2 regions of the Mucilaginibacter ginsenosidivorax genome follow, and region 2 is predicted to be linked to the other one. Evidence: riboswitches for the same ligand, from Rfam matches in the RefSeq annotation. Region 2 holds a riboswitch; the other holds the start of a gene.

Region 1 (16,622 bases), 1.6 Mb from region 2:
TCGTATTTCGCTTCCAGCTTGGCCAGGGCGTAGTGTGCAGCATTAGGCTTTGCATCCATCACATTTTTACGTCGCTCGTTATAAAACTGCTGTACAAGGGCCGGGTTACGCTGCCACGCTTCGGGTGTTGCCACATCTTCTATATTGTAACCTTCCCAAAGGCCATCGCTGTCTCTGAAGGTCTTTAAACCGCTCTCAGCGCTTATTCCTGCTCCTGTTAATACTACCAACTTTTTCATAAAGTAAATATTAGTTCATAAAAAAAGCGACCTGCATAATGGCAGATCGCTTTTCAATTTTATCAATTTAAATTAAAGTGCCAATTGTTTTTGTGTGCGTAAAAAAGCGTACCTGGTTTTAGCCAGCTCAAACCCGCCAAATAGCAACAAGCCAAACACCAGGTTACCATATACCATATTCTTCTCGAATGGCACCGCTGCCGCCAGCGATTTACCGTAGCCCGCCAGAGTATTAGGGTAAAGTTTCAGTTCGGTATAAAACCAGGGCATGTCGGTAATTAACCAGTGGATAAGTACAACACCGATGGATGCCAATAGTACATTAACAAAATTTACCTTTTTAATTAGCGTACCAGCCAGCACCATAATGGCATAGCTCAAATAAACACCAATAATACCATCGTACATTATCGAAAACTTTGAGGTATAAAGATAATTAATCACCACATCTGTACATAAAAGCGTAAGCAACACCATTACATAACCCTTCCATTTATCAACAAAGTAAACGCCCCCAAATAAAGCTATTGCCCCAACCGGGTTAAAGTTGCTCAGCTCTTTATATTTAAAAGCTAAAAGCCTGAATGCTGCGGCAACAATGATCATTAAAACAAGGATAATGTTACGGCTTATGGTATCTTTTTTATTCATGGTTTTATTTATGCTGTAAAATTACTCATTATAAGTACAAATAAAAATAGCTTGGAAACAGAATCAAGAGTCAAGAATCAAGACAAATGAAATAGCTACTTTTAATGCTGATCATTAATCGAAATTCGGTTCCAATAACCGGTTACTTTTTTCATCTTGATTCCTGATTCTTGATTCTTGAATCTCTCCCCTTACTTGTTAACAAGAATTACCTTACCCGGATTGATGCCCGTGGTTATAGCATATTCTTTTTTACCCGTTTTGTCAAAAGCAAACAAAGTTCCGTTTGATGCATAATCTTTGGCATCGGTAACAAATACCTCGCCTGTTGTTGGGTCGGCAGCTATAGTGTACGGTGTAGTTATTACGGTACCATCGGTAATAAAGTTGGCTTGTACCGCGGTTTGTGTTTTGGCATTGTAAACGGCAACTTTATTATCGGCTGTTAAATAGTAAACAAAATCGCCGGATACCGTGATTGGAATAATGTAGCCTACCGAAATTACAGGAGCCGTTTTTACCACATCAGTTTTACTGTCGATAATGGTTAAACCACCGGCAATTTTATTATAATCGCCCAATGATACTACATAAACATTATTGTAGGCATCAGTGGCCATACTCACCGGATTTGCGGTCACTGTTATCTTTTTAGTTTCGGTTAAAGTACCCAGGTCTATTACCGAAACCGTGTTGTCAAAAACGCCGGTTGATGATAAACCACCTGAATTAGCCACGTACAATTTCCCGTTAGATACCACTAATTGCTCGGGATTGCGGCCAACAGTAATGTACTTGCTAATGGTTAACGTAGCTGTATCCATTACCGCCACTGTGCCGTCATATGAGGTAATAAAAGCATTGCTTTTGTAAAAGGCTATGCTTCTTGGTTGGCGGGCACGCGCTTTATTTTTTAATGTGGTATTTACAATACTGTCCTGTTTAATCAGTTTGCCGGTTTTAGCGTTCACAACATCAACTACGCTCGATACATTAACAACTATGTACATTTTTGAGCCGTATATCTGGGCGTCATTTCCGGTATCGCCCAACGGGCTGCCGTTAACACTGCTGTAAAAATCGGCAGTAAGTAATTTAGTTGTGTAGTTGTAAAAAGTCAGACTGCTGTTATTGCTGCCAAAACCACCCTGGTTAAGAATGTATAAACCAGCCCTTTCGGCTGTTGGGGTATCGGTTGTCGGAACGATCTTGTCTTTATGGCATGACGACAGCAGGGCTATCATCGTTGAAGCAATAAATAAATAATTGAGTTTGGTTTGTTTCATAATATTGATTGTTAGATAGTTATTTGAATGGAAAACCTGACAGACCGGCCAGGCATAGGATAGCTTTGCACAACGGCGTAGCTTTTTGCAAAAAGATTGTTAACCTCTGCCGATGCAACAACAGCTTTCTGTTTTAATAAAAAGTGATAAACAACAGATGCATCGCTTATGGCGTACCCGGCCAGGTAATCGGATGCCAGGTTATCATTAGTATAATATCGTGAAGATGAAATTACCTGGTTATAATAAACCCCTAAATGGCCACGGTCAACACCTGCGTTGAGCGAAACTGTGTTTTTAGGCGTATAAGGCAACTGGTTAAGGTATACCGAAGATGTAGGGTCGGTTACATTTAGTGCCTGCTGGTACGAATAATTTACAGCCAATGATGCCTTCCAGCCTTCGGCAGGTTTAGCCTGCGTTTTTAAGCCTACATCCAATCCCTTAATATCAACCTTCCCGAAATTCTGGATCGACCGGTTAAAGGCGTCCTTCGGGATAAATACAATCTTATTATCCACATGATTATAATAGGCATCGGCTGTTAAGGTGATGTAATTAAAAAAGCCATTTAATGCCTTTCCATACGTGGCGCCCAGATCAAACTGTTTGGTATACTCCGGTTTTAACGTTGGGTTCCCAATGGCACTGTAATAAAGTTCATCAAACGTAGGGTTGCGGAAAATATATTTATAAAAGGCCCGTATCTGAAAATTTGAGGCTTTTAAGGGCTGAAAGGTAGCCTCAACCGTGGGCGAATAAACATTCTTAGCCGGGGCCGCTGTGCCGTTTTTTACGGTTTCGGTAATATGGGTATTCAGCAAACTTCCCTGCAACTGGAATTTACCGATGCGCAGGTTACTGGCCAATACATTTAACAAGGTGAGCCTGGTTGGATAACTGAAATTGGCCAGGTTTGCATCAAGGTTATTGACCGACAGATCGGCAGCGTAAGATACCTCCCATGCAGTTGTCAGATGGTAAGCCAAAGCCGCCGAAGCATAATATTCATGCTGCGTAAAGCGCTGGTCTAAACGTCCCTCGTTGTTAAAATAATCAGGATCGAGGTAACGGAGATAGTTTTTTGAAACCTTGGCGTTTATTAACACATGTAAAGAATTGCGCCATTGACGTTCATAGCCACTCTGCAAAAAAAAGTCCTGGTTCCAAAGCCGTGTTGCCGATACGGCAGGATTGTAAAGTACAACGGCGCCCGGAATGCCCCGTTCGGCATGATAATAGTTTATGTGTAAATTAAATTTGTTACTATCGGTTTTGGCCCAGTATAAAGCGCCATCAACCTGTTGAGCGCCGATATCGTCATTGCTACGTGTATGGACAGAGTCGGCCCCAACGGCACTGGTTTTATAGCTATACCGGCCGTTAGCATGCTCGGTATAACCATTTACGATAAACGACCAGTTATTATTAACACGTTGTTGCCATTGAAGATATGGGTTTACTAAGCCAAAAGAACCCGCCTTAACACCCGCAGTTAACTGGTAAGGTTTATCCATGCTGAGGTTGGGTTTTACCGTTTTTATGGCCAGTACACTTGATGACGCAAACGAACGCGCAGGCATACAAATACCGGGGGGCTGGCCAATGTAAAGTGAAATTTCCTGTACGTTGTTCAGGTTTAGCTTACTTAGGTCAACCTGGCCATTTTCGGCATCGTTAATTTGTACGCCATCATATAAAACAGCGGTGTGATTAGCACTCAGACCGCGAACCGAGACCGTTTTTAAGCCTCCAACACCACCGTAATCCTTAAGTATAACACCGGCAAAATTACGGATGGCATCGGCAACGTTAAATGCGCTGTAACGTTCAAAATCGCCGGCCGAAACCTGCTGTGTTGGTGTAATGGTTTGAATTTTGGGGATAGCAGACGAAGAAACCGTAACCTCTTTAATTTTTTTTGCGGTGTCTGTTTGAGCATATACATTATCAGTAACAACAACCTGCAGCAAAAAAACCGCTGCCGCTAAAACCGGTGCGGGTAAATGCTTATGAAAACAAAGTAAGTTTTTTTTCATGTTGTTGTACGCAAAGCGTTGACAGCACACACGGAAACAGAGTAGTTTGAAATGAAAATACGCCAATAAACAAGAGCATTCACATCCAAGCTTCAATCCCCGAAAGCTATGAATCGCATTATCGCTCTGGCAGGTCTTCTGACTTACTCCCCTTTCGTTCTGTCTTCCCTGCGCCAGAGCGCAAGTGACTTTGATAGAATGAACTATGGTTATGGAGCTTACAGCTGCGGGACAGTTCCGGATTTACACCGTATTCCCTTTTAATCCTTTATGATATGCTATAAAGGAACCTAAAGCGCTGTAAAGGTAGGTTATGTACGGCAGATACGCAAGTGGCTAAAAGCTATCCGTGTTGGTGTAAAGTCGTCCGTTCAGTCATCCCTGTTCGTTTTTGTATGGCATTACCATAATTTTTGTGGATTTTTGGAGCCAAAATCATGCGCTATTTTTTTCATATCGGTTATCACGGCACACAGTATAGCGGCTGGCAAAAACATGCCGGTGTTGTAAGTGTACAAGCTGTTTTTGAAACCGCTTTAAGCCAAATTTTAAAAACGCCGATAACTGTTAACGGCTGTGGCCGTACCGATGCGCAGGTGCATGCCAGCCAATTTTTTTTCCATATCGATGTAGTAACGGAATGGGATTTCGACCTCCTTTTTCGCCTCAATAAAATACTGCCAGATGATATCGCGGTATTTGACATCATCCCAATGCAGGGACTGCCCCACGCGCGGTTTGATGCCGTGCAACGCTCATATGATTATTTTATTCATACCTATAAAGACCCTTTTTTAAGTGCTTTTAGCGCATTATATCCCGAAACCAACCTCCACATTGATGAAATGAAAAAGGCGGCGGCGTTACTCCCTCTTTATAACGACTACCGTGCCTTTTGTAAAATGCCCGACAGGATTGACCATACCATTTGCAACGTAAGCTCGGCAAGCCTGGCAGTTAGCACTAATGGCGACAGGCTCCGGTTCAACATATCGGCTAACCGGTTTTTAAGCAAAATGATCCGGATCATTATTGGTCGCCTATTGGAGATTGGCCGCGGCGAAATGAGCGTTGATGAATTTGAAAGTCATCTCATCAGCAAACATACGCCCCAAATTATTATCCCGGCATATCCCCAGGGATTGTACCTGTCAAAAGTAACCTATCCTTACCTTGACATTCCCGCCAAACCAACGTTTACAGGCCTGCTCCAAAAGGATGAAAGTGTGGTTTGGCAACCACTATCACATCAATAACTACTCCGGTCTTGACTCTTAACTCTTGATTCTTGACTCTTTTCAAGGAAATTTAGGTAAATTCGCCCTCTTAAATACTTAATAAAGTTCTCAGATGGTGTGGTTTGAAAAATTGAAGCTGAAAAAACAGCTGGTTCGGTCGGTAAATGAAGCTGGTTTTACAAACCCTAAAGAACTGCAATTAAAAACCCTCTCAAGAATTGTAGGCGGCCAGGATCTCATCGCCATTGGTTACGAAGGTAGCGGTAAAACTACCACCTATGTGCTTGGTGTGTTAAACCGCTTTAATTACGCGCCCGAAGGCGTTCCGCGTGTGTTGGTGCTTGTACCCGATAAAGAGGATGTATTTGGCGTGATTGAACAATTTGACCGCCTGAACAAAAATAAATCCATCAAAATTGTGGGCCTTTACGTGGCGCCAGGTATTGAAGCCCAGATGGACGCATTGGCCGACGGTGCCGATATTGTAGTGGCCACTCCCGACAGGGCACGCGCCATTTACCTGAAGCTTGCCCTTAACCTTAACAAGGTTGATATGTTTGTGGTTGATGATGCCGATGAAATGATAAAAAGAGGCTTGCAACTACCTGTTGTCGAACTGGCAAATAGCATTGGCAAAAGTCAGAAACTGGTATTTACCGAAGTAATGCATAGCAAACTGCAAAAAATGCTTGATCCTTTTATGAAGGATCCCGCTATTGTAGAGGTAGAAGCCCTGGCAGAACAACCTTTAGAAACACATCCGCAATTTTTATATAACGTACCCAACTTCGGCACTAAATTAAACCTGCTCAATTTATTTATGTACGATGAAGAACTATTTACCAAAACCGTAGTTTTTGTAAATACACGTGCAACTGCCGATAAAGTTTATAAAAGCTTGCAAACGCGTTTACGTACCGCAGTGGCTTATTTAAACCCCCAGTTTTTTGACAGCCCGGGTTTTAAATCGATAGACGCGTTTAAAGCTGATGAAAAAGCAAGAGTGTTATTAGTATCCAACGAACAGGAAGAAAGCTTTAGCCTGGTCGATATACCATTTATCATCCATTTTGACTTACCGGCAGAAAAGGAATTGTTTATTGATCGTGTGACAAACCATCACCCTGAAAGCGGGAACGAGACAATGGCACTTACTTTTGCCACCGACCTGGAGCTTAGCCAGGTTAAAAAGATTGAGCAAGCTACCGGTAAAAAAATAGCCCTTGCCGAATTACCGGAAGAGCTTATTATTGAAAAAGAGGTAAAAGCAAAAAAAGAACCTAAAGCAAACCCAGATGGACCTATAGTTGGCGCGGCTTTTCATGAAAAAAAAGCTGCCAATTCAAAAACTTATAACTTTAGCTCGGGCCAAAAAGCAAAAATGAACAATAAGCGCAAGCACTAATTTTTTTTGGCAAAGTAGCGGATGTACATATCCTCTACCTTTTTACGTGCCCATGGCGTTTTGCGTAAAAACTTCAGGCTGGATGATATGCTCGGATTATCCAAAAAACAATTAATTCTTATCTGGTAGCCTAACTCCGGCCAGCCAAAACGGGCAACCAATTCGTTCAAAATCATTTCTAACGTTTTACCGTGCAGCGGGTCTTTGCTTTTTTCGTCCATACGGGCAAAGTTAAAAAATATGCTTTAGCTTGTTTTAAGTAAAATGCGGTGTATTACCTGTAATTGGTTGTTAATATTGGCATAACTAATTTGGCCTCGACGCCGTTTAACTATTCATCAAATAATTGTAAACAATCCCGTAATAAGTTTTAAATTAGGAATCTGTGCGTACGCCAAAATCTTATGTTTTTCTGATGTCGATAAGGGGCTTAAAGTATTACCTGGTATTCATTCTTATAGCATGTTCATTTGAGGTTTTGGCCCAGGAGCATCCTATGCACTTTCAGCACATAGGCAGTAAGGAAAATCTTTCTGAGCTTAACATCAACACCATGATCCAGGGTAAGCAGGGCTTTATCTGGGTTGGCACCCGCGACGGCCTAAACCGGTACGATGGCAATAAATTTAAAGTTTTCAGGAATGATGTTAACGATAAAACCAGCATTAGCAACAACTACATAAACCACATTGCCGAAGATAAAGACGGCAGTTTATGGATAGCCACCAGCGGAGGGCTTAATAAATTCGACCGGAATAAAAACCGTTTTACCCGTTTTCTGCATAACGATAAAATTCCAAATACCCTGGCCAGCAACTTTACCGTAAATATTGCTTTGGATAAAAGCGGCAATTTATGGATTGCCACCTTGAAAGATGGTGTAGACCAATATATTGTTAATCAAAACAAATTTATCCATTACCGCAACAACAAGCGTGATTCGACCAGTTTAAGCGATGATAATACCCGGGTAACTTATGTAGATAGTAAAGGCGATGTTTGGATCGGCACCGCGTATGGAGGCCTCAATCTTTTTGATGCAAAAACCAAAAGCTTCACCTCTTTTAAACACAACGAACACGACGGCGGTACCATTTCTGCAGATAGGATAACCAGTATTTTTGAAGACAGCAGCCATCGTTTATGGGTAGGCTGCGGCTCCGGTGGTTTAAATCTCTACGACCCGGCTACAGTAACTTTTCGGCATTTCAAAAACGACCCCAACAACAGCAATTCGTTAGCCTATAATAGCATCCAATGTATTGCCGAAGATAGCAACCAAAATTTATGGATTGGCACCGAAAACGGTGGCCTTAGCATTTTTAATTATGAAAAGGGCACATTCAGCAACCATTTACAGGATGAAGTAGATAATACGAGTATCGCCAGCAATTCAGTTGATGTAGTACTAAAAGATAACACAGGTAACATGTGGGTGAGCGGTTTTGCCACGGGCATCAGTTTATATAAAAAGGTAACCGATAACTTTAAACACTACAATCATAACTCACTGGCCAATAGCATATCCAACAATTTTGTTTTAAGTATCCTGGAAGATAAAAAAGCAAACATCTGGATAGGCACGGATGGTGGCGGCCTCAACCAGTTCGATCCTAAAAAAGGTACGTTTAAGGCGTATCGCTATAATGACGCCGATAAAACAAGCATAAGCGGCAACTACGTTTTAGCATTAAAAGAAGATTACAAAAATAATTTGTGGATAGGTACCTGGGGGGATGGCATGAGCGTTATGGATTTACAAACCCACAAATTCAAATCGTATCGCAATAAGCCCAACGACTCTACCAGTTTAAGCGGTAATAATGTTTATGCCGTTGCTGTTACTCCCGATAATAAAATTTGGTGTGGCACACTGGGCCAGGGCCTGGATTTATTTAACCCGAAGACGAATGGTTTTATCCATTACCGGCATGATCCGGCTAACCCGACAAGCATAGGCAGCGATAACATCAACTCTCTTTTAGCCGATTCGAAAGGAAACCTTTGGGTTGGCACGAATGATGGCAGCCTTGATTTGTTTGAGCCCGAGACCAACTCTTTTAAAATATACAAGTACGATGTGTTAAAAAACAGCACGGGTAATAATGCGGCGCTCGATTTATTTGAAGATCACCTGGGTAACATCTGGATTTGTACTTATAATGGATTAACGCACTTTGATACACAAACCAGGCAGTTTAGCAATTATAAAGCAAAAGACGGCCTGCCAAACGATTACACTTATGCCATCAGGGAAGACAGGAACAATAACTTATGGATAAGCACCAATAATGGAATTTCAAGGTTTAATCCCCGTACAAAGCAATTCAGGAATTTCACCGTTGAGGACGGCCTGCAATCCGACGAGTTTAAACCGCATTCGGCAGCAATTAGTAAAGACGGCACCATTTATTTTGGAGGAATTAATGGCTTCAACATGTTTGATCCTGAAAAGATAAGTGAAACTTCATACGATCCGCCACTGATATTAACTGATTTCCAGATTTTCAATAAAACCGTACCGGTAGCTCAAAACGACAACGATCCTTCACCCTTAAAAGAAGATATTTCGGAGGCAAAATCAATTACGTTAACCCATAAGCAATCGGTAATTTCACTTGAATTTGTATCGTTGGATTTTGGGCTGGCCAGCAAAAAACAATATGCCTATCAATTGGTGGGCTTTGATAAAACGTGGAACTACGTAGGTAACAAAAATACGGCAACCTATACCAACCTACCCGCGGGCACTTACACGTTTAAAGTAAAAAGCCGTAACGGCGATGGCAAATGGTCGCGTCATGAACTTACTTTAGAAATCATCGTTTTACCCCCATTTTGGCTAACCTGGTGGTTTTTATCGCTTACTGCCCTGTTTGTTTTTGCCATAATTTATGGTTTGTATAAGGCCAAGGTAAACAATATAGAAAAGCAAAAACGATTGCTTGAAGAGCAGGTATCTGAGCGTACCGCCGAAGTTTTACAGCAATCGCAGGAGTTAAAAAAGCAGTCGGAAGATTTGCAGGTATTAAACGAAGAATTGCAATCCCAATCAGAAGAATTGCATGCCTTGAACGAGGAGTTACTATCCCAATCGGAAGAGCTGGAAATGCATATGGCGCATGAAAAAGAGGCCCGCGAAGAGGCCGACAAGGCCAACCAGGCTAAAAGCATTTTCCTGGCCACCATGAGCCACGAAATTCGCACGCCGATGAATGGGGTTATAGGTATGGCTTCGCTTTTAGGCGAAACCGAGCTGAATACCGAGCAGCGGGAATATACCGATACCATCATTTCGTGCGGTGATAGTTTGGTGAATGTAATTAACGATATTCTTGATTTTTCGAAGATAGAATCGGGCAAAATGAACATGGAACAGGAGGATTTTGACCTTCGCCATTGCATTGAGGAAGTGATGGATATTTTCTCGCCTATAGCTTCGCAACAAGGCCTGGAATTGGTGTACCAGATAGACCCTGCCCTGCCCCAGCAGGTTATTGGCGATAGCTTGCGCCTTAAACAGGTGATTACCAATTTAACAAGCAATGCACTCAAGTTTACGCAAAAAGGCGAGGTATTTATAAAGGTATTTTCATCAAAAACACATCCTGACGGACAAATTGAAATAGGCTTCAGCATCATGGATACCGGAATAGGTATTTCTGAAGAAAAAGTATCCGGCTTGTTTAATGCCTTTTGGCAGGCCGACTCATCAACCACGCGCAAATACGGCGGCACGGGGCTTGGCCTGGTAATTAGCCAGCGCCTGGTTAAACTAATGGGCGGTGATATTTGGGTTGAGAGCGTATATGGCGAGGGCTCGGTATTTGTGTTTACTATAAAAGTTGCGGTAAGCCAAAAACAGTCTAAATATGTTCCCCTGGTATTTGATACTGCCGACCTGGAAGGCAAAAAAGTATTGGTGGTTGACGATAATAAAACAAATCGTTTTATTCTTAAAACCCAACTGGAGCAGTGGGGCCTTATTACACAAACGGCATCATCTGCCACCGAGGGACTTGATTTGCTGGTCAATAACAAAGACTACAACCTGATTATTACCGATATGGAAATGCCTGAGATGGATGGTGTTGGCTTTGCCGAGGCTGCAAAAGCAAAATATCCACAGCTTCCCATCATCATGCTCAGTTCTATCGGCGACAGTTCGAAGGTAAAATACCCCGGCTTGTTTGCCGCTATTTTAACAAAACCGGTTAAACAAAACCAGCTGGGCAAAAGTGTGCAAGCCGAATTGAGGAGCGTTGGGAGTGCGCCTGTAGCAGAGCCGAAAGCGGTAAAGCTGCTTGACAGCAACTTCGCGGCAGAGTTTCCTTTAAATATCCTGGTAGCCGAGGATAACCAGGTTAACCAAAAACTCATCAGCAGGATGTTGAGCAAACTGGGCTATGAATTTACAATGGCCGAAAACGGACTTGAAGTATTAAAGAAACTGGACGAGCAGGAATTTAATGTGATATTGATGGATGTACAAATGCCCGAAATGGACGGCTTTGAGGCCACCCGGTCAATCCGTGAAAGCGACCGTAAGTTACAGCCCTTTATCATCGCCATGACCGCCAACGCCGGCCCCGATGACCGCGACTTGTGCATAGCAGAAGGTATGGATGATTATATTGCCAAGCCCATGAAATCAGAAGGCCTGATTGCAGTTTTGAAAGCGGCGCATAAAATGATGGCCTGGGTGAGTAAAAAAGTTAAGTAGATTTTTTTAGCCCGTAGCTCCCGCGAGCTTCAGCTCGTGGTTGAACTGGTGTAAGCTTATAGCTTACGTAAATTAAGCTGAAATCAAAGTGTTTACCATCGAACATCTTCTGAATTTGGCTGATCGCGCAAATCAAAATCCTTAATCTTTTGCATCTCCATCGTTTGAACGTTCATACGCCATACCACCCCATATTCAGACCATGGATCTACCAAAAATTCAAATTCATAGTTTGATTTTAGCCTCATATCTTCAATCCATGAGATTTCGATTTCAATAAATATTCGAGCGTCCCCGTCTTTTGTCCAAACAACAAGTTCATTGCCGCCAACTGCACACCAATTATTATCTGGCCCTATTAGACCACAGCAGGGATCGCCATAGCCAAACCCGTGATAGAAAACCTCCTTCTTACTTCGTTTATTTATCAGAGCAGCATATTCAAATTCATGCCCAAGTATCAAAGTATCAGTTTCGGCAAGTATTTTGAAATATTTATTGGCTGCAAAATTCATCTACCCCATCAACTCCTTCATCAGCTTATCAAAAGCTTCCTTCATTTCGGCAAGTTCGTGCTCCAGTTTGGCTACACGTGCTTCAAGGCCGCTTGATGAACGGCCGCCTGTTTCTTCTATTTCCTCATCATCACTAATATCAGGGGTACCGGCCAATAAATGTGCGTAACGCTGTTCTTTTTGACCGGGACGTTTAGGCAACTGCACGATGTAGGGCATAGCCGGATCGGCCAGTTTTTCCAGCATTTCCTGTACTTCCTCTATCGATTCAAATTCATACAACCTGCCCGAGTTGGTGTTTAACTCGCCGGGAGTTTGGGGGCCGCGGAGTATCAGCAGGCAAATTAAAGCCACTTCGGCCGGAATTACCGGAAAAACGATAGCAAAATTGTGTTTGTATTTAATATTACGGATAGATCCGCCGGTTGCCGTTGAAATAAGTCCGCGCCTTTTCAGGGTGTTCAGCGCTTCGGTTACCGTGGCTTCGTCGTAATTCACCACCGGCTTTCGGGAGGTTTTCTGGTTACAAGCTGCAGTTAAACCGTTAAGGGTCATGGGATAATAGTCGGGTGTGGTTTTGCTTTTTTCCATCAGCGAGCCAAGCACACGCAGTTCGGCGGCATCAAGTACGGGTAAAGTTTGCGGTGAATCCATGGCTAAATATAAGCAGGTTTTTATAAGTGCAAAAAAACTTCAGTTTATTTAAAAGATTAGGCAGGTCAGAAACAAAAATATTCAGTAAATCCGTTACTTTGTATCAAACTTTTGAAGTGATGGCTTTTAGCTTTCGGCCTTCAGCTTTTGGCTCAAAAACATGTCTTTATTTATTACATCACTAAATTCGGGGAGTAATGGCAATTGCTATTATGTGGGGAACGATCAGGAGGCTATTTTGGTTGATGCAGGTATATCGTGTCGCGAAACCGAAAAACGCATGGCCCGCCTGGGCCTGCCCATGAGCAAAGTAAAAGCCATTTTTGTATCCCATGAACATTCCGACCATATCCGTGGCATTCCGGTACTGGCCAAAAAATTCAACCTCCCGGTTTATATCACGCCAGGCACCCTGCTCCATTTAGGAAACACTGTAGATGCCAAACTAATCCATCACCTGCGCGAGTTTGAAACGGTTACCGTTGGCCAGCTGGAGGTAACATCGTTTCCCAAAGAGCATGATGCCTCAGAACCACATAGTTTTATAGTTAACTGCAATGACATTAAAGTTGGGATATTTACCGACCTGGGCATTGTTTGCGACAGGCTCATCCGTTATTTTAGTCAATGCCACGCCGCCTTTTTAGAAGCTAATTACGATGAGGTTATGCTGGACACCGGTGGCTACCCCTATCATCTTAAAAGGCGTATCCGCGGCGGTAAGGGTCACCTGAGTAACAAGCAGGCCCTGGCTCTTTTTACCACACATCGCTCGGCACATATGACGCATTTGCTGCTGTCGCACCTATCTAAAAACAACAACGATCCAAAACTGGTGGAGGAACTTTTTACCGCCTGCGCCGATGGTGTTCACATTGTTGTAGCCTCCAGGCATGAAGAAACCCCGGTTTATCTTATTGATGGCAACCAGGGCAAAACGCTGGAAGTTTTAGGGCAACTGGATTTGGGTTTTAATTAATCATCGGCCCTATCCTGCATAAATATAGTGCTTAGTATTTCGTAAAGCTCGGGATGTTTGTGTTTAAGCTCAGTTGGCTTTTGAAAAAAATATTCGGCCACTACCGCAAAAAATTCAGCTTCGTTAGTAACGGCGTAGGGATTGATATCCGATTTACCCTCTTCAATTTTATGAATTTCCTGGTGTATCATCTTTAGCCAGGGCAACACATACTCATGTGCCAGCAGGTTTTCGGGCACGCCGTCGGTAGCGCCATCGCTTTTATCCAGCAGGTGCACAAATTCATGAATAGCGGTATTTTCCTTCCCTGCCGATTTGGAAAAACCTTTGATGAGCGCCGCACGTGATAATATCATCTGCCCGTTCATGTAACCGCTGCCTACCATACCTAATATGTTCCGGCTCCCGCCTTCAAACTGAAACTCGCCATCAAAAGTATCCGGGTATAATATTACATTGGTTAAGTTGCGATATTCCCAGTCTTTAAAACCGAATATAGGGATCACGGCGCTTGAAGCTATCATCACCCTGTCGGTATCATCAACCACAGTTCCAACACCCTCTATGGTGATGCCCGCTAAAAAGCTATTTACTTTCTGCTCAAACAACAGTTTGCCCGCATCGTCCAGCTCCCGGTAAAAGGATATATTTTGCAATAAAATGGGTTTGTAATCGGTGTTGGCAACAACGCCGGCCAATTTTGATTTGTTGTTTTTCAAAATAAAATAGCCAACAAGCGCTAAAACGATAAAGCCAATTAGTATAAAAACCATGTGGTAAATATGAGGATTAAATAAAGTAAAATAACAACGCTACCAATGCGGCTATAAAAGTATTTAAGAAGTTAACAGTATTATTACCTATAAGGCTCTTCCGCTCCATCAATGCACCTAATATCGAATCACTTAAATTGCCAGCTGTACCTGCTACAACTATCCAGATCAGGTTGAGATCCCAGCCAAAGCCTATAGCATAAATTAAGGCTATTATACAGCTTCCTGCAATACCAATCAGCGTGCCTTCTATACTTACTACGCCGTCCAATCCCCGCTGATCGGGCTTAAGGGTTATAATATTAAAAAATCTTGTACCATAAACCGTCCCCAGTTCAGACGATAACGTGTCAGCTGTGGCCGAGGCAAAGCTTGCTGCCATCATCAGCTTAAATAAATGACTATACCGGGGATAGAATAACACCAGGATACCAATAACAGCCGGTATGCCTGCATTAGCCAACACCTGGCCGGTTGTTCGGCCACTTTGATGTTCTTCGGCGCTTGCAAAAGCCTGCTTTTTATTTGACTGCCAGGATGTAGCTGCCGATCCTAAAATAAAAAAGCTGGTCATCATAGCTACTCCCGTAAACCCTGCACCGGTAAAAACCAGGTAAGCCACTACCCCACCCGTTAAAGCGGCGGCTACCGTTAGTTTTTTTGCGGTGATACTATAGGTTATGCCTGCAATAATGATGAGGGCCAATAAGGTATTGCCGTTGAACATATGATCAAAGATGTTAAAGAGTAATTTTTCTACAAAAAATATCAATCATATTATTTGTAGAAAAATATGAATTCAAATAAAACAAAAGCATTATATTCACTCAACCAAACCATATTATGAAAAAGTTACTTCTAATTTTTGCTATAGCGTTAAATTATAGTGTTTATGCACAAACACAATCAGTACTTATAACCACTCATGATAAGGCATTGAAAAAATTGCTTGAATCGGAAAAAACCGGGCGCAAAAAAATTGATAAAATATACGCCAATTTAATTTTTGACGATAGCAGTAAGCTGGCACCCTATGAAATAAACGTTACCAATTCTTTAACTGATACCGTAGTAATTTTGCCCGAAATCTATAACAAAGCAGCATTAAAAAAAATACAATTTAAAATTCAATTCGATCAATTCGAAAATGCCCGCACAATTTATCAATTGGATGCGCCTAAGGTAAGATATAATCCGAATGCTTTAAAGAATTACATCGATACGGCTAAAATCAAAAAATTTACAAGACAATATTTTATTAACCACCCGGGAGGAAATAGTGTAGAGGTGTTCGACCAGGATATTCATTATTTAGAAATTGACGACGAGGACGTTATTGTTTGTAATATAACATCAATACCCAAGGGTATAACTGCCGAAGTTTATGAAATCCCTAAAATAGATTGGGAAGACAAGTATCATTTACCCACCCCTCAACAAAATGAATTAACCCTCCCCATAATAAAAGGGTTAATCAGTCATAGAATTGGAAATACTGCTGTTGACATTAATTTCAACGCGTATGACCAACCATATTACTTAATATTTTTTTACATCGGGAAATATTATGTAAAATTTATGGATCCGGCCACGGCAACACCAAAAAAATTCTCATTCCCAATTCCATGAATAACAGCACAAAAAAAAACTGGCTAAAATGGGCAACCAATATAGTCGGATTAGTTCCGGGGCTAACAGTAATAAAAACCAATATTGGCGTACCCCCGTCTTTTACAAAAGAAATTATGGGTGGAATGGTAGAAGCGGTTTGCGCCCTTATTATTTTGCTGATTTGGCTAAATAAGCAAAAATTAAAAACATACACCAATGCTTTTTATACTAAACAATCAATTATTTGCACGTTATTATTTTTATTGGCAACAATTGGGTATTTACAAATTTACAAATCATGTACAATTCCTAAGGGCATTCGTTCAAGGCCCACAGTTCAGCCATTATGGTTAAGCAATGAATTAAAGCAATATCTAATTCAAAAAAACATGTCGTCGTTAACAGAATACCATCATGGTTATGGAGCTCAAAAAACCGATGAGATCATCCAGGAAAAAGCCCCCAACCAGCTTTTACTGACAGTTATTATAATATACACCAATTTTGTC
Region 2 (16,622 bases):
AAACACCAAACCCACACCTTTGAATACCTTTACAAGCGCTGTTGAAGCACCCAGCCAACTAATGACCAATGACAGCGCAGCGAAATGACCAATGACGCGAAGCCCTAATCAACCGGTGTGCCAAATTGTAACAGGTAACCGTTGTAATCGTAAATGGCAAATTCGCGCATGCCAAAATCAAAGGTTTCAATGGGGTAGCAAATAATGGCCTGCTCCTTCAATTCTTTCCACAACTCGTCAACCTTATCGGTGCGGATGTACAACGAGCCGGTAAACTTAGGCATTCCGAAAGGCTCATGCTCATTGGGTAAGGCAAACATGATCTCGATATCATCCCGGCTAACTGTTGCCCAGCCCCAGCGTTCATCATAGCCAATACAGGTGAAGCCAAGGTTACTGATGTAATAATCTACCGTTTCCCGTACCTGCCGGGTATATAACATTGGAGTGATAGTTTTTAAGGCCATTGGTTTATAATATTTGGAAAATATACTAACTTTTTCAATATCCAAAACCATCCTTTGATCTTTGAGCCTCGTTTGCATCAAACAAGTTACTCAGGGCACTATTTTTGATCTTTTTGTCGCGGTTATCCCTCTTTATAGGCATTATCATTTGCTATAGTACCGCGGCGCTTATAGTAGCCGGCGAGAAAAACAATAAGCTATAACAGAAAACGACACCTTTCCATAGCTTTTATAAAGGATAATTTATTTCAAATAAACATAAGTTATCCCATCGCCGCCCCTATCGGCGTGCTCGTCTTCCAATCTGTCAACCTGGTCGTATTTTTTGAGGTACTGGCGAATCATTTTGCGCAAAATACCGTCGCCTCTACCGTGGATGATTTTAAGGTTACCAAAACCCATCATCAGTGCACGGTCAAACAGTTTTTCAATATTGTGCAGGGCATCCTCGGTGCGCTGGCCACGTACGTCAATCTCCGGACTAAAATTAGCAAAATCGCTGGTATGCGAGTTCATCGTCCGCCTTACCTCTTTGGGTACCGATGATTTGCTCACCCGCTCCACCTTTTTCTTTTTAGCCACGGTGCGCAAATCGCCAATTGCAATTACCACGTTATCGCGGATGATCTCTATCACCTGCCCGGTAGTTTCCGAGTCGGTTAATTTTACCCAGTCGCCAGGCTTCAGTTCCTCCTCAGCGGCTGCAGCCGGGCTTTGTTTTACCGGCTCAACCTTTACCGTGTTCTTTTTAAGTTCAATATTCAGGTTTTCGCGCAGGGTGCGGGTTTTTTCTTTATCGGCATTGCTGCTTTTAATTTCGGATATGGTGTTTTCAACCAGCTTATTGGCGTTCAGGATAATATTTTTGGCCTGGTCTTTAGCCTCACGTATCAGTACTTTTTTATTTTCGTCCAGGTAGCTTTTCAGTTTTTCGTTCTCGGCCTGCAACTCGTTAACCTTGCGCTGTTGCTTATCCAGTTTTTGTTTGGTTTCAAATATCTCGCGTTTTTCGCGTTCCAGGTCAACCAACAGGGTATCTACCTTTTTCTGGCCTTCGCTTATTTTATTACGGGCCAGGTTAAGTACGTTTGGCGGCAGGCCTATTTTTTGGGCTATCTCAAAAGCGTACGAGCTGCCGGGTTTACCAACTTCCAGGCGGTAAAGCGGCTTCATCTCTACGTTATTAAACAGCATCGATGCATTCTCGATCCCTTCGGTATTGCTGGCGAATATCTTGAGGTTGCTATAGTGCGTGGTTACCATCCCCCTCACCTTTTTATGGTTCAGCGATTCCAGTACGGCTTCGGCAATGGGGCCGCCAAATTGCGGGTCGGTACCGGTACCAAACTCATCAATCAGTATCAGGGTTTTACCATTAGCCTGCTCCACAAAATTTTTCATTTTGGATAGGTGGGCGCTGTAAGTACTCAAATCGCTCTCGATAGATTGATCATCCCCTATATCAACAAACATTTGCTTAAACACCCCTATCACGCTGGCCTCAGCAGCCGGTATCAGCAAGCCAGCCTGTACCATCATTTGCAACAGGCCTACGGTTTTCATACAAACAGATTTACCGCCGGCATTGGGGCCCGATACCACGATAATGCGTGTGCCTTCATCAATCTGTACATTTAAAGGCACAACCGTTTTTTGCTCCTTTTTAAAGTTCAGAAACAGCAATGGGTGGCGGGCGTTAAATAATTTCAGCCTTGGTTCGTTCACCACCTGGGGCATTTCGCCTTCAATATCAATGGCAAACAGGGCCTTGGCGCGTACAAAATCAAGCTTGGTCAATAAGGCATGGTACGATAACAAAAGCGGCGCATAAGGTCTTAACTCGGTTGTTAAGGCTGTCAATATCTTTACAATCTCGCGGCGGCGCTCAAATTCCAGGTCGCGTACGCGGTTGTTGAGGGTAAATACCTCTTCGGGTTCCATGTAAACGGTTTGGCCCGAGGCCGATTCATCGTGAATAAAACCTTTTAGCTTACGCTTGTTTTCGGCAAGTAGCGGGATACACAACCTGCCATCGCGTACCGTAAGCGATCCATCTGCAGTCCAGCCGCTTGATGATGCATTTTTAAAAATCTGGTCGATTTTTTTGCGGGCTTCCTGCTCGGCTTTGGCTATGCCCGATGTTATTTCCTGCAATTCGCGCGATGCATTGGGGCGTATTTTCCCTTTGGGATCAATAACGGCATCTATCTTTTTCAGGATGGCTTTCTCAATAGGCAGGTGCTCAAAAAGCGCCTCCAGGTTAGGGTAAAGTCCTTCTCGCTCGCTAAAATAAGCGATAACGGCAAATACGGTTTGCAGGGAAGCCTGCACCTGGTAAAACTCCTCCTCGCTCAAAAAAACACCTTCTATACGGGCTTTATTGGCCAGGGATTTAATATCAAAAAAATGGTGAATGGGTAGTGCAGCGTCGTTTACCAGGATATTTTTAAACTCGTTGGCCTGGCTCAAAAACTTGGCAATTTGGTCGTAATTGCTCATCACCTGTATCTTATCAACCATTTGCTGGCCCATCTCGCTCAGGCAATGAGCTTTTATTAATTCCTTTACTTCGGTAAACCCAAGCTTATCTACACTATTAATTGGGTACAGCATTAAGTTTTTTTCTATGTTTTAATTTTTTTGCCGAGTCGATTTTTGAATTCATTGCTCGTTTAGTTTTTGCTTGTTTAGCCAAATCGGCCTTTAACGAATCGGCTTTGTGGGCCATTACCCTTTCCCTGATTTTTGCCTGCTTAACCGAATCGGCTTTTTGGGCAGGTGTTTTTGGTTTAAGGAGCGCTTTCCGTACCGAATCTGCTTTTAGCGAATCGGCCTTTTGGGTAGTTGCGCGTTGTTTGTTTTGAGCCAGGTTAACAGAATCTGACATGGTTTTTATCCTAACCTCAACAGAATCATATATTTTAAACAGCTTGTCGGGTTCGCTGGCGTAATACTGCATGCTTTTCCTGAACTGGGCCGAATCGGTATCGAATTTCCTGAAAGCATCTAAATATTTGCCCATGCCATATTTGTACAGGCTATCGCCCCCCTGCAAGCCGTTATACAACGATCCATCTATCAGGTGTATCTGCACCAGTAAGCCAGTCATTTTTTGGGGCTGGATAAATTTTGAGGGGACACTATCGCTTTTGCAACCGCACAAAAAAAGTGTTACTGAAAAAAACAAGGTCAAGTATTTATACATTCTGTAATTTAGCGGCTGATTAATTAAGCAAATTTACGGATAAATGAGCATTGCAGATAATATCAAAAGCTTAAAAAAAGAAACGGAGGCCGGCAAGGTAATATTGTTAGCCGTATCAAAAACAAAACCGGCTGCCGAAGTGCAGGAAGCATACGATGCCGGGCAGCGTTTATTTGGCGAAAACCAGGTACAGGAACTGGTTGAAAAGTATGAGCAATTGCCCAAAGATATTGAATGGCACCTGATTGGCCACCTGCAAACCAATAAGGTAAAGTACATAGCACCTTTTGTAAGCATGATACAATCTGTTGATAGCATAAAGCTGCTGCAGGAGATAAACAAACACGCCCAAAAGGCCGACAGGGTAATTGATTGCCTGCTGCAAATTTATATTGCCGACGAGGAAACCAAATTTGGGTTGGGTTTTGATGAAGCGATAGATCTGCTACGATCGGATGAATTTGCAGCTTGTAAAAACATCCGCATCCGCGGACTGATGGGCATTGCCACCAATACCGATAACGAGAAACAGATAAAAGAAGAATATTACGAACTGAAGACCTTTTTTGACGGAATAAAAGTGAGCTATTTCAGAAAAGATGATAGTTTTAACATTTTATCGATGGGCATGTCGTCCGATTATAAAATAGCCATTGAACAAGGCAGCAACATGGTACGCCTGGGCAGCACTATTTTTGGCACCAGGGTGGTGAAGCATTGGAAGAATAATTAGTTGGTGAGTGGTTGAGTGGGTTGATTAAGTTGGATTGGGTTGATTAGGTTGTCTGAATCAGAATTAGCAGAATTAAAGAATTTACAGAATTGGAAAACGAACAAATAACAAACAATATTAATCAAAAGCTCCCACATCAGGGGGCAGGGGGGCCTATCCTGCGTGTTGCCACCGTTGAAGACTGTCCGCGACTGATGGAACTGGTACATGAGCTGGCCCTGTTTGAACGGGCGCCGGAAGAAGTAACCGTTACTTTAAACGAATTTATTGACGCCGGTTTTGGCGCTAAACCTGTTTGGAAGGCTTATGTGGCCGAAGTTGACGGGCTGATAGTAGGTTTCGCGCTTTATTATATCCGCTACTCCACATGGAAAGGCTGCCGCCTTTACCTGGAAGATTTAATTGTTACTGAAGCCTGGCGCGGCAAAAAAATTGGTAAACTTTTGATTGAAAGGCTAATGGCGGAGGCCAAAGAACTTGGGTTTAGCGGCATGGTTTGGCAAGTGCTGGATTGGAACGAACCGGCCATCAACTTTTACAAAAAATACGAGGCCAGTATTGAGGCGGGATGGCTTAATGTGTCGTTGTCAAAAGAGCAGTTGGAGCGGTATTAACGAGAGCGGCGTTGCATGGCGGGGAAGACTCACCCGACGAGGCTACGCCCGTCATCCTCTCTTCACCTGCGGTGGAAAGAGGGGCTTGAAAAGTTAATAAACACAGCCAATGGCCGACTACACCCCGTCTTCAAGCCCCTCTTTCCGGCGAAGCCGAAGAGAGGGTGGCCAGCGCAGCGTAGCCGGGTGAGTCTTAGCCAGCGTTCAAAAACAAATGTCCTTGTAAAACCAAACCAACTATTGGTGTATTAAGCTATATAAAACATCATCTAACATGAAAACCCTAAGCAAGCTTTGTTTTATTTTAGTTGGATTTGCATTTGCATCGTGCCAATGGAGCGTTAAAACCAAAGAAGATAAGGTGGTTTTTAAAGATACGCTTCGTTATTCAACAGATGGCCTCATTACATTTCCGGTAACGCTTCCAGGACAACCTGCAAATCATAAGGATACGGTTGTAAAAGCCAGTTACGTGGTTTTTGATGGGCAACCAAGGCTTAATGATTCAATTATGCAGAAATTATCGGGCATTTTTACCAATGGCAATGCCGATATTAAATACCTGCATAACACATCCAAATTTTTACTGGCTTATGCCGATTATTTAAAAAAGCATCCCGGGTGGATTGTAAGCGCCTATGCCAAGGTATTGATGCAGGATTCCAGCATTACCACGCTTGAAGTTAGTGGTTATACCTACCAGGGCGGCGCACACGGATCATCAGGTACCTATTTTATCAACTGGAATACCAAAGCCAATAAAAGCATCACCTTAAATGATCTTTTTATTGATGGTTATGCTGATAAATTAAAAGCTGTTGCTGAACGCATTTTCAGGAAAGATGAAAAACTAAGCGATACAGCATCCCTGGCGCGCGACTATTTTTTCAAGGATAATAAATTCGCACTGAATGATAATTTCTCAGTTACACCAATCGGGCTTAAATTCATTTATAACCAATATGAAATCAAGCCGTACGCTGCCGGGATAACCGAGTTATTTATCCCCTATTCACAAATTAAAACATTACTCCGGCCAAATTCGGTTGTGGGTAAATTTATTAAATAAATGCTTGTATTTAAATTCGGAGGGGCATCAGTTAAGGATGCCGATGGTATTATCAATTTGGCCAATGTTGTTAAACAATACGATGGCCAACAATTACTCATAGTGGTATCGGCCATGGGCAAAACCACCAACGCGCTGGAGAAGCTTACTAAAGCCTATGTAGATCAAACAGAGGATATGCACGGGATCTTCGACAGCATCAAAAAATATCACTTTGATATTTTGCACGAGCTGTTTGAGGCCAACGATCCTGTTTTTGACGATGTGGCCAATACTTTTGTGGAGATTGACTGGGCCATTGAAGATGAACCGCATGATAGCTACGATTTTATTTACGACCAAATAGTATCCATTGGCGAATTGGTATCAACCCGCATCGTATCTGCTTACCTGAACAAAGCCGGCATAAAAAGCCAATGGCTTGATGTGCGCGGTTATATTCATACCGATAACAGCTACCGGGAAGGCATTGTACAATGGGATAAAACGCGGGCAAGCATCAGCAAGGATATTCCGGCTATGCTGCAAAAAGGAACGGTGGTAACACAAGGTTTTTTGGGTGGTACATCCGAAAACTTTACCACTACCTTAGGCCGCGAGGGATCAGATTATACCGCGTCCATCTTCGCCTCCTGCCTGGGTGCCGAATCGGTTACCACCTGGAAAGATGTTCCCGGCATCCTGAATGCCGACCCCAAGTATTTTGACGACACAGTAAAATTTGATGAGCTATCTTATACCGAAGCCATCGAGATGACTTATTACGGCGCCAGCGTTATCCACCCAAAAACAATAAAACCTTTACAAAACGCCAAAATACCCCTGCTGGTGAAACCCTTTACCCATCCCGATGCCCCCGGCACAGTGATTAAAGAAGATGGCTTCAACAAATTCGAAAAACCTGTTATCATTCTTAAACAAAACCAGGTATTGCTTTCTATATCGCCTATTGATTATTCCTTTGTTTCAGAAGATCATCTGAGTGGCATCTTCGGCCTGTTTGCCCAAAACCAGGTAAAAGTAAACGTAATGCAAACGTCGGCCCTTAGTTTTACGGTTTGTTTTGATTATTACGAAGAGCGCTTTGAAAAACTGCTGCGCAATCTTAAACAGGAATTTAAAGTAAAATACAATAGCGGATTAACGCTGATTACCACCAGGCATTACGATGAAAATTCGCTGAAAGAATTAACCGCCGGAAAGACAATACTACTGGAGCAAATCAGCAGGAATACGGCACAAATAGTGGTGAGGTAAGTATTTTAGGGATCGGCAGTGGATTCATCGGCACAAATTACCACCTCGCCGATACAATACACTGTATAATATGTGGCTTTGGTACTTTTAGATAAATAAAGGTTTAGTAATTAAAACATTCATCAAAAAAACTTAAAATTATGGGATTAGGAGCACCCGAAATAATACTCATCATTATTGCAGTATTGTTATTGTTTGGCGGCAAAAAAATTCCTGAGCTGATGCGCGGCATGGGCCAGGGCTTAAAGGCATTTAATGACGGTAAGACCGAAAAAGACGCCGCCATTAAAGAATAATTTAACTTAAAAAAGGAAAGCCAAAAAAGGCGCATGAGGTATCTCGATGCGCCTTTTTTGGTTGCAAACACGGTAAAACTTTTTACAGCAATATACTATCTACATAAACAAACGAGGTGTGGACATATCTTTTTAACAAAAAAAAATTGTCATTTCGATAGAGCTTGAGGGAGATAGAGGGGGGCGCGAAAGAGAAATCCTATATGATATGCATTCACTAAGCACTGTTGTATAGCATATCGTCGAAGATTTCTCCTCACTCCGGCGCTCAATTCCCACCCCGGTTCGTTCGAAATGACACCGTTTTATCATTGATAAGATCCAAAGAAGCGGTTACATGATAAGGCCTTGAGGTTGGGCGAAAGATTTTGAATATTTTATACCTCGCAATGCTTTTTAGCCCTCCATCTCCAAAACCAGCATCACCGCGCTATTGCTTAAAGCTTCCATATCAGCTTCTTCCACACCCCACAAAGCAAGGCCGTCGCGTTCGTGCATCAGGCGGCCTTGTAACTCAAAGGCGCCGGCAATTACAAACGCATAAAACAACGAACCTGGTGCTTTCAAGCGATAAAGCGCGTCGGCACGGCCATCAAACCGGCCAATGTGCAGGTTAAAAGGCAGCCTGAATAAAGTAGGGATAATACTTATCAATTCATTTTGCCTGCCCTCAAAATCAAAGCTGAACGTTTGCTTAAAAAACGGAAACACTTCTGTATCAGCATCTATCTGCAGCTGCAAAAAGTTAACCCAATGGTTTGGGTAAGGGTTATTTAAAGTTAAAACATCGCCGCTGTTTGCGTAATTAATATATACCTCGCCTACATCCACTACCGTACTTTTCCCTTCGGCATCCTCAACAAGCAGGGCGCCGGTTACCGGCACCGCTACAAAATAGCAGGCATGTTGTACCTGAATGGTAATTGATTTACCGGCAGCCAAAATCTCGTCGTTAAACACCCGCAGCGGGCCAAATGCTTTACGGTGCTCATTAAAATGCCCGTCGTAATTAAAAGTACTGCACCGCCTGAAGGTATTATTTTCGGTAATTACCCGCTGATCAGCAAGGTGAATCTGCCCGGGTGAGGTCTTTTCCATGTTGTTGCAATTTTTGGAGTGAATGAATGTTTACGTATGGCGGCAGTTTAAACAGGTTGCTCAGCACTTCTTCGTCGCCGGTTGCTTCGGGCCGGTAATCGGCTATCAGCAAAAAATCGGCAATGGTATCGTGCCAAACCAGTGTGCCTGTATAAAAATTAACAGCCACCTGGTGCCGGGTTTTATCGTTGATATCAGAGTTGATGATCTCGAACTGAAATTTATTGAACTTTAAAAAACGCTTACCCACGTTATTAAGCACATCGGGCACAATGCCGCCTAATTGCTGTAAATACCCGGTTATGGCCGGGGTAACCATACCGGCAAGCCTTTGCGCGTTTGGCACGTGTTTTAGCAGGTCGGCATAGCTGGTAAAAGCGGTACCGTGGCTATAGTTCTGGGCCTGCATTTTAAATTCCATGTACGATGCCTCAAACACCACTTTATCCCATTGTTTGGCTGAGTTTATATCGATGACCTTTCGGTAGCAAAGTGTAATTACGCGGGTATCCATGTTATAATACGGTTAAGCAGGTACGCTCATGCTGATAGATAATACAAAACCGGCTGTTTTGCTGCCGGTTATGGTAGCCAGTTCAAGGGTATAACCATCGCTGAACACGCCATCGGTAGCGTTGTAGGTATAACCGCTCATACCTTTACTATAGCCTGCCACAGTAGCTAAAGCCGTACCTGTTCCTTCAGGAAAAGCTATTTGTGTAACTTTTAATGATGTGCCTGCCGAATTGTATATATGCACGTGAATGTGCGTGGCACGGCCGGTATACCAACCCGGGAAGATGGATGTAAAAGAAACCAGGCCATTAGCATCGGTAGTTTGCCTGCCACGTAAAAAATGTACCGATGTGTAATTGGTAGATTGTGTGCCGCTGCCGCCATATTCTGAATAATTACCTTCGGCATCGCAGTGCCAGATATCAACCAGTGCGCCAGATAAGGCATTGCAGCTGTTATTGCTGTTGTTAACAGTGATATTAACAGTCATTTTATAACCGGTACGGTCGCCTGTAATATCGCTTCGTACATATGATGCTGGTGAATGGGTTGGATAAGGCCCCTCGGTTTCAGTTTCGATAACGCTGCAGGTGCCTGAGCTGGAACTTGACCCGGAAGAACTACTTGATGAAGAAGTGGTGCCTGATGTACTGCTGGTGGTAGTTGTTACTGAATCTTTTTTGCAGGCTTCAACCAATACAGATGTAGACACTGCGCCTATCATCAGGCTTTTTAAAAAATTTTTACGTTCCATGATTTTAATCTTTTTAGTTTATATTTTGTGATGCCGGTTAATGATTCAAAAGTAAAATGTATCAGGAAAGTGACACATGATGTGTCGGTAAGCGAGAGTTTTGTGTCGATGAAAAGGTAAGCCGGCTAAACAATTCGTTGTAAATAGCCTTATATTGGGGCAATACAAATCCATAAAAGCAAAAATGGCAATGCGCGGGTATTCAAGTTTCAGATTTTTAGTCATCGCGCTTCCATGGCAATTGCTTTTATGCCTGCATATTAACACCGCCGCTGCCCAGTTGCGTACCCCACGATTTGATGATGCCATCATGATAGATTTACAGGAGCACCGTACCCCTGCCCAAACCGGTTTTTTCCTGTTTATAAGCAATCACCTGGAATATGGCAATATTGGTGTGCCTGCAGGTTTGCTGGTTGGTGGTATTATTGGCAACGATAAAGGGATGCGGCAAAATGCATTATACGTGGCCAGCAGCACAGCCATCTCTGCCGGATTAACCCAACTGATTAAGGTGCTGGTAAAACGCCCGCGACCATTTATCCAGAATATCAATATCAGCCCCGTTTACCGTCCCGGAAACTACTCTTTTCCGTCGGGGCATAGCTCATCATCATTTGCCACCGCAACGGCTTTATCGGCCGCTTACCCCAAGTGGTATGTGATAGTCCCGGCTTATTTATGGGCAGGCTCAACCGCGTATTCAAGGATGTACCTGGGTGTACATTATCCTACAGATGTAGCTACCGGTGCAGGATTGGGAGCTGCGAGCGCATTGCCGATGTTGTTTTTGAAAAAGTAGTGATTTAGGCAATTTTTTAATTTAGTCCTGCTTTATAAAAAGGTATTTAATTTACCCCTTACAAAACGGTAGCGAATCTGGCAGTTTTAAAGGTTAAGATACCCGATTTTTCTGGCTGTTTTTTTTATTTTTTACAAAAAACCTCAATTTTATTTTTGTGTAAATAAATGCACTATTTGTATCAATAAATAGCGTATTTGTTGCTGAAAAGTTCTAATTAATTATCTTTTTTTACTTGTTTATACATGAATAAAGAGTGGTTTTGAAATATAAAAGGAAGCTTGTAAATTTGTACTGTATACCCACAAAAAACGGTTTCTATGTTGTTTTTTACCGCATTGGATTTACGGGTGCCACTTTATTCGCACGAATTAGTTTCTTTCAATTTTGACGCCAACGCCATGCGTCATAGATCAAAAAATCGCCTGCACATCTGAAATCTGCACATCAAAAATCTGCACATTTTTTCCCATCTTTACAGCCAATAAAGTTCTTTACTTTTTTTCTGCAGAGTGGTTCCCGGTGTTTAAAGCACAGGGATTAATAAGGAACCGTGTGTAAATCACGGGCTGTCGCGCAACTGTAAGTAACAGAAAAGGTTGTTGCCTTTAACAATGTCCATTGTTCGCCCCCGCGCGAATGAGAAGGACGGCAACAATGTTACAAGCCAGGATACTTGCCCCTATGTAAAAGACAATGCTTTCGCGCAATGAAGCAGTAGTCGAAGAAAAAAGAATGATGTACATGGCTGTAATACGCCTGTATGTTATGCTTTTGCCTTTTATTACCATTTTACTCCGAAAGCATACCGAAAACCGTAAGGAGCATTAAGTCAAATTAATGTTTAACCAAAAACGTTTTAGCGTATGCTCAAAAACAATCTCGGGTACCCTCGTGTAGGTGCCCACCGTGAACTCAAAAAAGCCAGTGAACAGTACTGGGCAGGTAAAATTACCCGCGACGATTTGTTTGCCGCCGCACGACAAATTCGCCTGCAAAACTGGCAAACCCAGGTTGATGCCGGTATCGACCTGATCCCCTGTAACGATTTCAGCTTTTACGACCAGGTACTGGATACCTCGCTTATGCTGGGCAACATCCCCGAACGGTACACCCCGGTATTAACCCAAAACAAGGCCAATACCGAAATTGACCTGTATTTTGCAATGGCCCGCGGCTACCAAAAAGACGGCCTGGATGTTACAGCCATGGAAATGACCAAATGGTTTGATACCAACTATCACTACATTGTGCCGGAGTTTGTACAAAACCAGCAGTTTAAACTATTTAGCGAAAAGGTTTTTGACGAGTTTATACTGGCCAAACAACACACCGGCAACACACCAAAACCGGTATTAATTGGCCCGGTAACCTACCTTTTGTTAGGTAAAGAAAAACAACCCGGTTTTGATAAGATAGACCTGATTAAAAAACTGGTGCCGGTTTATATTGAAGTATTAAAACGGCTGGCAAGTTATGGGGCTATTTGGGTGCAGCTTGATGAGCCCTTCCTGGCGCTTGACCTTACTGACAAGGAAAAAGCGGCCTATGCCTATGCCTATATGGAGATAAACAAACAATGTCCCGGTATTAAAGTATTGCTCACTACCTACTTCGAGAGCCTGCACGAAAACACCGAGCTGGCTGTAACACTGCCGGTAAGCGCTATTCACGTTGATTTGGTACGTGCGCCCGGTCAGTTATATAAAGTACTCACTGTATTGCCCGATAGCCTGAGTTTATCGTTAGGCGTTGTTGATGGCCGCAACATCTGGAAAAACGATTATGTACGCTCGTTAACCCACATTAAAAAGGCAATTGCTGTATTAGGTACCGATAGAGTGATGATAGCCCCAAGCTGCTCGCTGCTGCATACCCCGTTCGACCTGGACTTGGAAACTGCCATCATCCCCGAGATAAAAAACTGGATGGCCTTTGCCAAACAGAAACTAAACGAGATAAACGAGCTGGCGCAGATCATCGGCGGTAATAATGAACTGCTGCAGGAAAACCTGCGCGCCCTCACCAGCCGCAACCTTTCAAAACTCATTCATAAGCAGGATATCAAACAACGCGTGGCGGCCATTACTGATGCCGATGCACAGCGCGAAAGCGGATTCATCACCCGCCAGAAAATTCAGCAGCAACGCTTTAAATTACCACTGTACCCTACAACTACCATAGGATCGTTCCCGCAAACTGATGATATCCGCTCTTTAAGGGCAAGGCTAAAAAAAGGCGAACTAACCGAAAAACAATATGATGCTGAGATAGAAAAAGCCACTATTGATGCCATCCGCTGGCAGGAAGAGATAGGCCTGGATGTACTGGTACATGGTGAATTTGAACGTAACGACATGGTAGAGTACTTTGGCGAACGTTTAGACGGCTTCCTGTTCACCAAAAATGGCTGGGTGCAAAGCTACGGCAGCCGCTGTGTTAAGCCACCGGTTATTTATGGCGATGTAAGCCGCCCGGCGGATATGACGGTACGTTGGAGCAGCTTTGCGCAGCAAAACACCGATAGGCTGATGAAGGGTATGCTAACCGGCCCTGTAACTATACTGCAATGGTCGTTTGTGCGGGATGATCAGCCACGATCCGAAACTACCAACCAGATAGCTTTGGCCATCCGCAACGAGGTTGTAGCCCTGGAGGCAGCCGGCATAAAAGTGATCCAGATTGATGAGCCTGCTATTCGTGAGGGCTTGCCGTTGCGTAAAAAAGATTGGCAAAATTACCTGAACTGGGCGGTAAAAGCATTCCGTATTTCGGCCAGCGGCGTACGCGACGAAACGCAGATCCACACGCACATGTGCTACAGCGAGTTTAACGATATCATTGGCAACATTGCCGATATGGACGCTGATGTAATAACAATTGAAACCTCGCGCTCGCAAATGGAATTATTGGCTGCCTTCGCCGATTTTAAATATCCAAACGAAATTGGCCCCGGTGTTTATGATATCCATTCGCCACGCGTACCCACGGTTGATGAAATGGTAAGTCTGCTGGAAAAGGCATCTGAACTGTTGCCCGCCGGCAATTTATGGGTAAATCCCGACTGTGGATTAAAGACCCGTAAATGGCCCGAAACCCAGGTGGCGCTCATAAATATGGTGGCCGCAGCAAAACATCTTCGTCAGTTAGTTGTAGAAACAATAGTATCCTGACGGGTAAAAACAGGCAATTTGCGTATACTTGCCTGTTTTTTCAGATTTTTGGCATTTTATGAGATTAAAAAGTAACGCGGTTATTACAGGGGTTGGGGGTTTTGTTCCGGATAATATATTAAGTAACAGTGATTTAGAGAAGATGGTTGACACAAACAGCGATTGGATTGTATCACGTACAGGAATTAAGGAAAGAAGAATTTTAACCGACCCTACGCTTGCCACCTCGGATATGGCCGTTGCCGCTGTGAAAAATTTGTTAGAAAATACAGGTGTTTCCGCAGAAGAAATTGATTGCCTTATAATAGCAACATCAACCCCCGATCACCTGCTTTTATCAACCGCCAGCATCGTGTGCGATAAAGTTGGTTTAAGCAATGCCTGGGCTACCGATGTAAATGCTGCCTGCAGTGGTTTTTTATATGCCTACACGCTTGGTGCAAGCCTTGTAGAAAGCAACCGGTACAAAAAAGTTATTGTAATTGGCGCCGATCAAAACAGTGCTATCATTAATTATAAAGACCGCAATACCTGTATCCTTTTTGGCGATGGCGCCGGTGCTGTTTTACTGGAGCCAACCACAGAAGATATTGGTTTAATGGATAGCGTTTTTAAAACTGACGGCCATGGCCGCGAATACCTGCTGGTACCTGGCGGCGGTTCAAAAATCCCGGCTACTGTTGATTCTGTTGAGGCTAACCAGCATTACATTCGCCAGGAAGGCAGGATTGTATTTAAGGCAGCCATTAAAGGCATGACAGAAACCTGTACCGAGGTGTTAAAACGCAACGATATGACGATTGATGATGTAAACTGGCTGATACCACACCAGGCCAATTACCGCATCATCCATGCTGTTGGCGAAAACCTGGGTTTATCCGAAGACCGTGTTAAGGTAAATATTGACAGGTATGGTAATACCACAGCTGCAACCATACCACTTTGCCTTTGGGATTTTAAAGACGACTTTAAACACAACGATAACGTTATTTTTACCGCATTTGGCGCCGGCTTCTCATGGGGTGCAACCTTGTTAAAATGGGGTACCTTGAGGAAAGCGTAAGCTCCGAAAATATTAAATTACCGTCATTGCGAGGTACGAAGCAATCCACGACATGCTAAGTACCAAATAGTTCGGGATTGCTTCGTACCTCGCAATGACGGTAGTTTTAGGACATTGGGTTTAACTATATTTCGTTGCACTTCATAATTTTTTTTTCAGGTTTGCCTGATGTGAATACTCCCAATGACGTTTTTATTTGGCATAGGCCATCAAAATACCTCTCCATGACCATCGAAGAAAGAATAAAAGCATCCGAAACGCGGATTTTCAAAACCGTGTTTCCTAATAATACCAACCATTACGATACGCTGTTTGGCGGTTCGGCTATGGCCATGATGGATGAGGTAGCATTTATAACCGCTACCCGTTTTACACGAAAACGGATGGTTACCGTATCATCCGACAGGATTGATTTTAATAAACCTATCCCGGCGGGCACCATTATCGAACTGGTGGGCACCGTATCGCATATTGGCAACACCAGTATGAAAGTTTTAGTGGAGATATTTATTGAAGAAATGTACTCTTTTGTGCGCGAAAAGGCCATTACCGGCACTTTTACGTTTGTGGCTATTGACGAACATAAACACCCTGTAAAGGTTGTAGATTAATACGTTTATGTTAATACCGCTGATAACATTGCCTATTTAAAGCCAATTAAGTTTTATAATTTAGTTGCTTATAAATCTGCACATCGGCTTCATGAACAAAAAAATAGCAACCTTATTGATGGCGCTGACGCCATTCACGGCCTTTTGCCAGCAAAATTTAAAACTTTGGTATAAACAACCTGCAAAGGTTTGGACAGAGGCGCTGCCTTTGGGCAACGGCCGGCTTGGTGCCATGGTATTTGGCCGTGTAGGCCACGAACTCATCCAACTGAACGAAGCCACTTTATGGACCGGCGGCCCCGTGCGCACCAACGTAAACCCGCATGCTTATGACAATTTACTGCTGGCAAGGGAAGCGCTGTTAAAAAATGAAGATTATGCCCAGGCCAACGAGTATGCAAAAAAAATGCAGGGCTATTATTCAGAATCCTATTTACCACTTGGCAATCTCACCATCACCCAACAGTTAACAGATACCGTCCCCACGACTTACTACCGCGACCTGGATATCAGTAATGCTATTGCCACAACCCGTTACACAATCGATGGCGTAGAGTACAGCAGGCAAATCATCAGTTCAGCACCCGACCAGGTTATCGCTATCAGGTTTACCGCAAGTAAAACCGGGCAATTAAATTTCACCCTGGGCATCGGCAACCAGTTGAAATACCAAAACGTTGCTGTATCCAACAACCAAATTTTAATGAAAGGGCAAGCCCCGGCGCACCTGCAGCCTAACTATGTTGATTTCAAAGATACTGTTGCCCTTAATGATAAACCTGGTTGCCGTGGCATGCGCTATGAATTACAGGTTAAAGCCATTAATAAAGATGGTGTAGTAAGTGCCGATGCCAACGGCATTACAGTGAAGAACGCAACCGATGTAACTATTTTTTTATCGGCAGCAACCAGCTTTAACGGCTTTGATAAATGCCCGGATGCCGAAGGTAAGGATGAGCATAAA

Evidence for each region. Region 2 has a riboswitch for cobalamin ahead of metE (5-methyltetrahydropteroyltriglutamate--homocysteine S-methyltransferase). Riboswitches for the same ligand answer to the same signal wherever they lie in the genome.
Region 1: it holds a riboswitch for cobalamin, as region 2 does, so the genes downstream of both, FSB76_RS29570 (TonB-dependent receptor plug domain-containing protein) here and metE (5-methyltetrahydropteroyltriglutamate--homocysteine S-methyltransferase) in region 2, are expected to answer to the same signal.

What each region holds. Positions count from the first base shown of each region.
Region 1 covers NZ_CP042437.1:7,189,677-7,206,298, reverse strand. The annotation lists gene FSB76_RS29585 (SIR2 family NAD-dependent protein deacylase) at 1-239, opposite strand, end outside; gene FSB76_RS29580 (DUF6580 family putative transport protein) at 312-890, opposite strand; gene FSB76_RS29575 (YncE family protein) at 1,082-2,176, opposite strand; gene FSB76_RS29570 (TonB-dependent receptor plug domain-containing protein) at 2,188-4,215, opposite strand; cobalamin riboswitch at 4,328-4,524, opposite strand; gene FSB76_RS29565 (tRNA pseudouridine synthase A) at 4,653-5,471, shown strand; gene FSB76_RS29560 (DEAD/DEAH box helicase) at 5,566-6,858, shown strand; gene FSB76_RS29555 (VF530 family protein) at 6,855-7,079, opposite strand; gene FSB76_RS29550 (hybrid sensor histidine kinase/response regulator) at 7,244-11,581, shown strand; gene FSB76_RS29545 (hypothetical protein) at 11,674-12,096, opposite strand; gene FSB76_RS29540 (YceH family protein) at 12,097-12,750, opposite strand; gene FSB76_RS29535 (MBL fold metallo-hydrolase) at 12,911-13,729, shown strand; gene FSB76_RS29530 (M90 family metallopeptidase) at 13,726-14,502, opposite strand; gene FSB76_RS29525 (DUF92 domain-containing protein) at 14,519-15,229, opposite strand; gene FSB76_RS29520 (hypothetical protein) at 15,346-16,131, shown strand; gene FSB76_RS29515 (hypothetical protein) at 16,128-16,622, shown strand, end outside.
Region 2 covers NZ_CP042437.1:975,390-992,011, forward strand. The annotation lists gene FSB76_RS03970 (VOC family protein) at 105-467, opposite strand; gene FSB76_RS03975 (endonuclease MutS2) at 711-3,080, opposite strand; gene FSB76_RS03980 (DUF4296 domain-containing protein) at 3,064-3,672, opposite strand; gene FSB76_RS03985 (YggS family pyridoxal phosphate-dependent enzyme) at 3,716-4,405, shown strand; gene FSB76_RS03990 (GNAT family N-acetyltransferase) at 4,600-5,019, shown strand; gene FSB76_RS03995 (RsiV family protein) at 5,294-6,088, shown strand; gene FSB76_RS04000 (aspartate kinase) at 6,089-7,345, shown strand; gene FSB76_RS04005 (Sec-independent protein translocase subunit TatA/TatB) at 7,486-7,641, shown strand; gene FSB76_RS04010 (pirin family protein) at 8,038-8,739, opposite strand; gene FSB76_RS04015 (hypothetical protein) at 8,702-9,253, opposite strand; gene FSB76_RS04020 (dioxygenase family protein) at 9,266-10,009, opposite strand; gene FSB76_RS04025 (phosphatase PAP2 family protein) at 10,194-10,811, shown strand; cobalamin riboswitch at 11,308-11,509, shown strand; gene metE (5-methyltetrahydropteroyltriglutamate--homocysteine S-methyltransferase) at 11,678-13,984, shown strand; gene FSB76_RS04035 (beta-ketoacyl-ACP synthase III) at 14,043-15,047, shown strand; gene FSB76_RS04040 (acyl-CoA thioesterase) at 15,272-15,658, shown strand; gene FSB76_RS04045 (glycoside hydrolase family 95 protein) at 15,750-16,622, shown strand, end outside.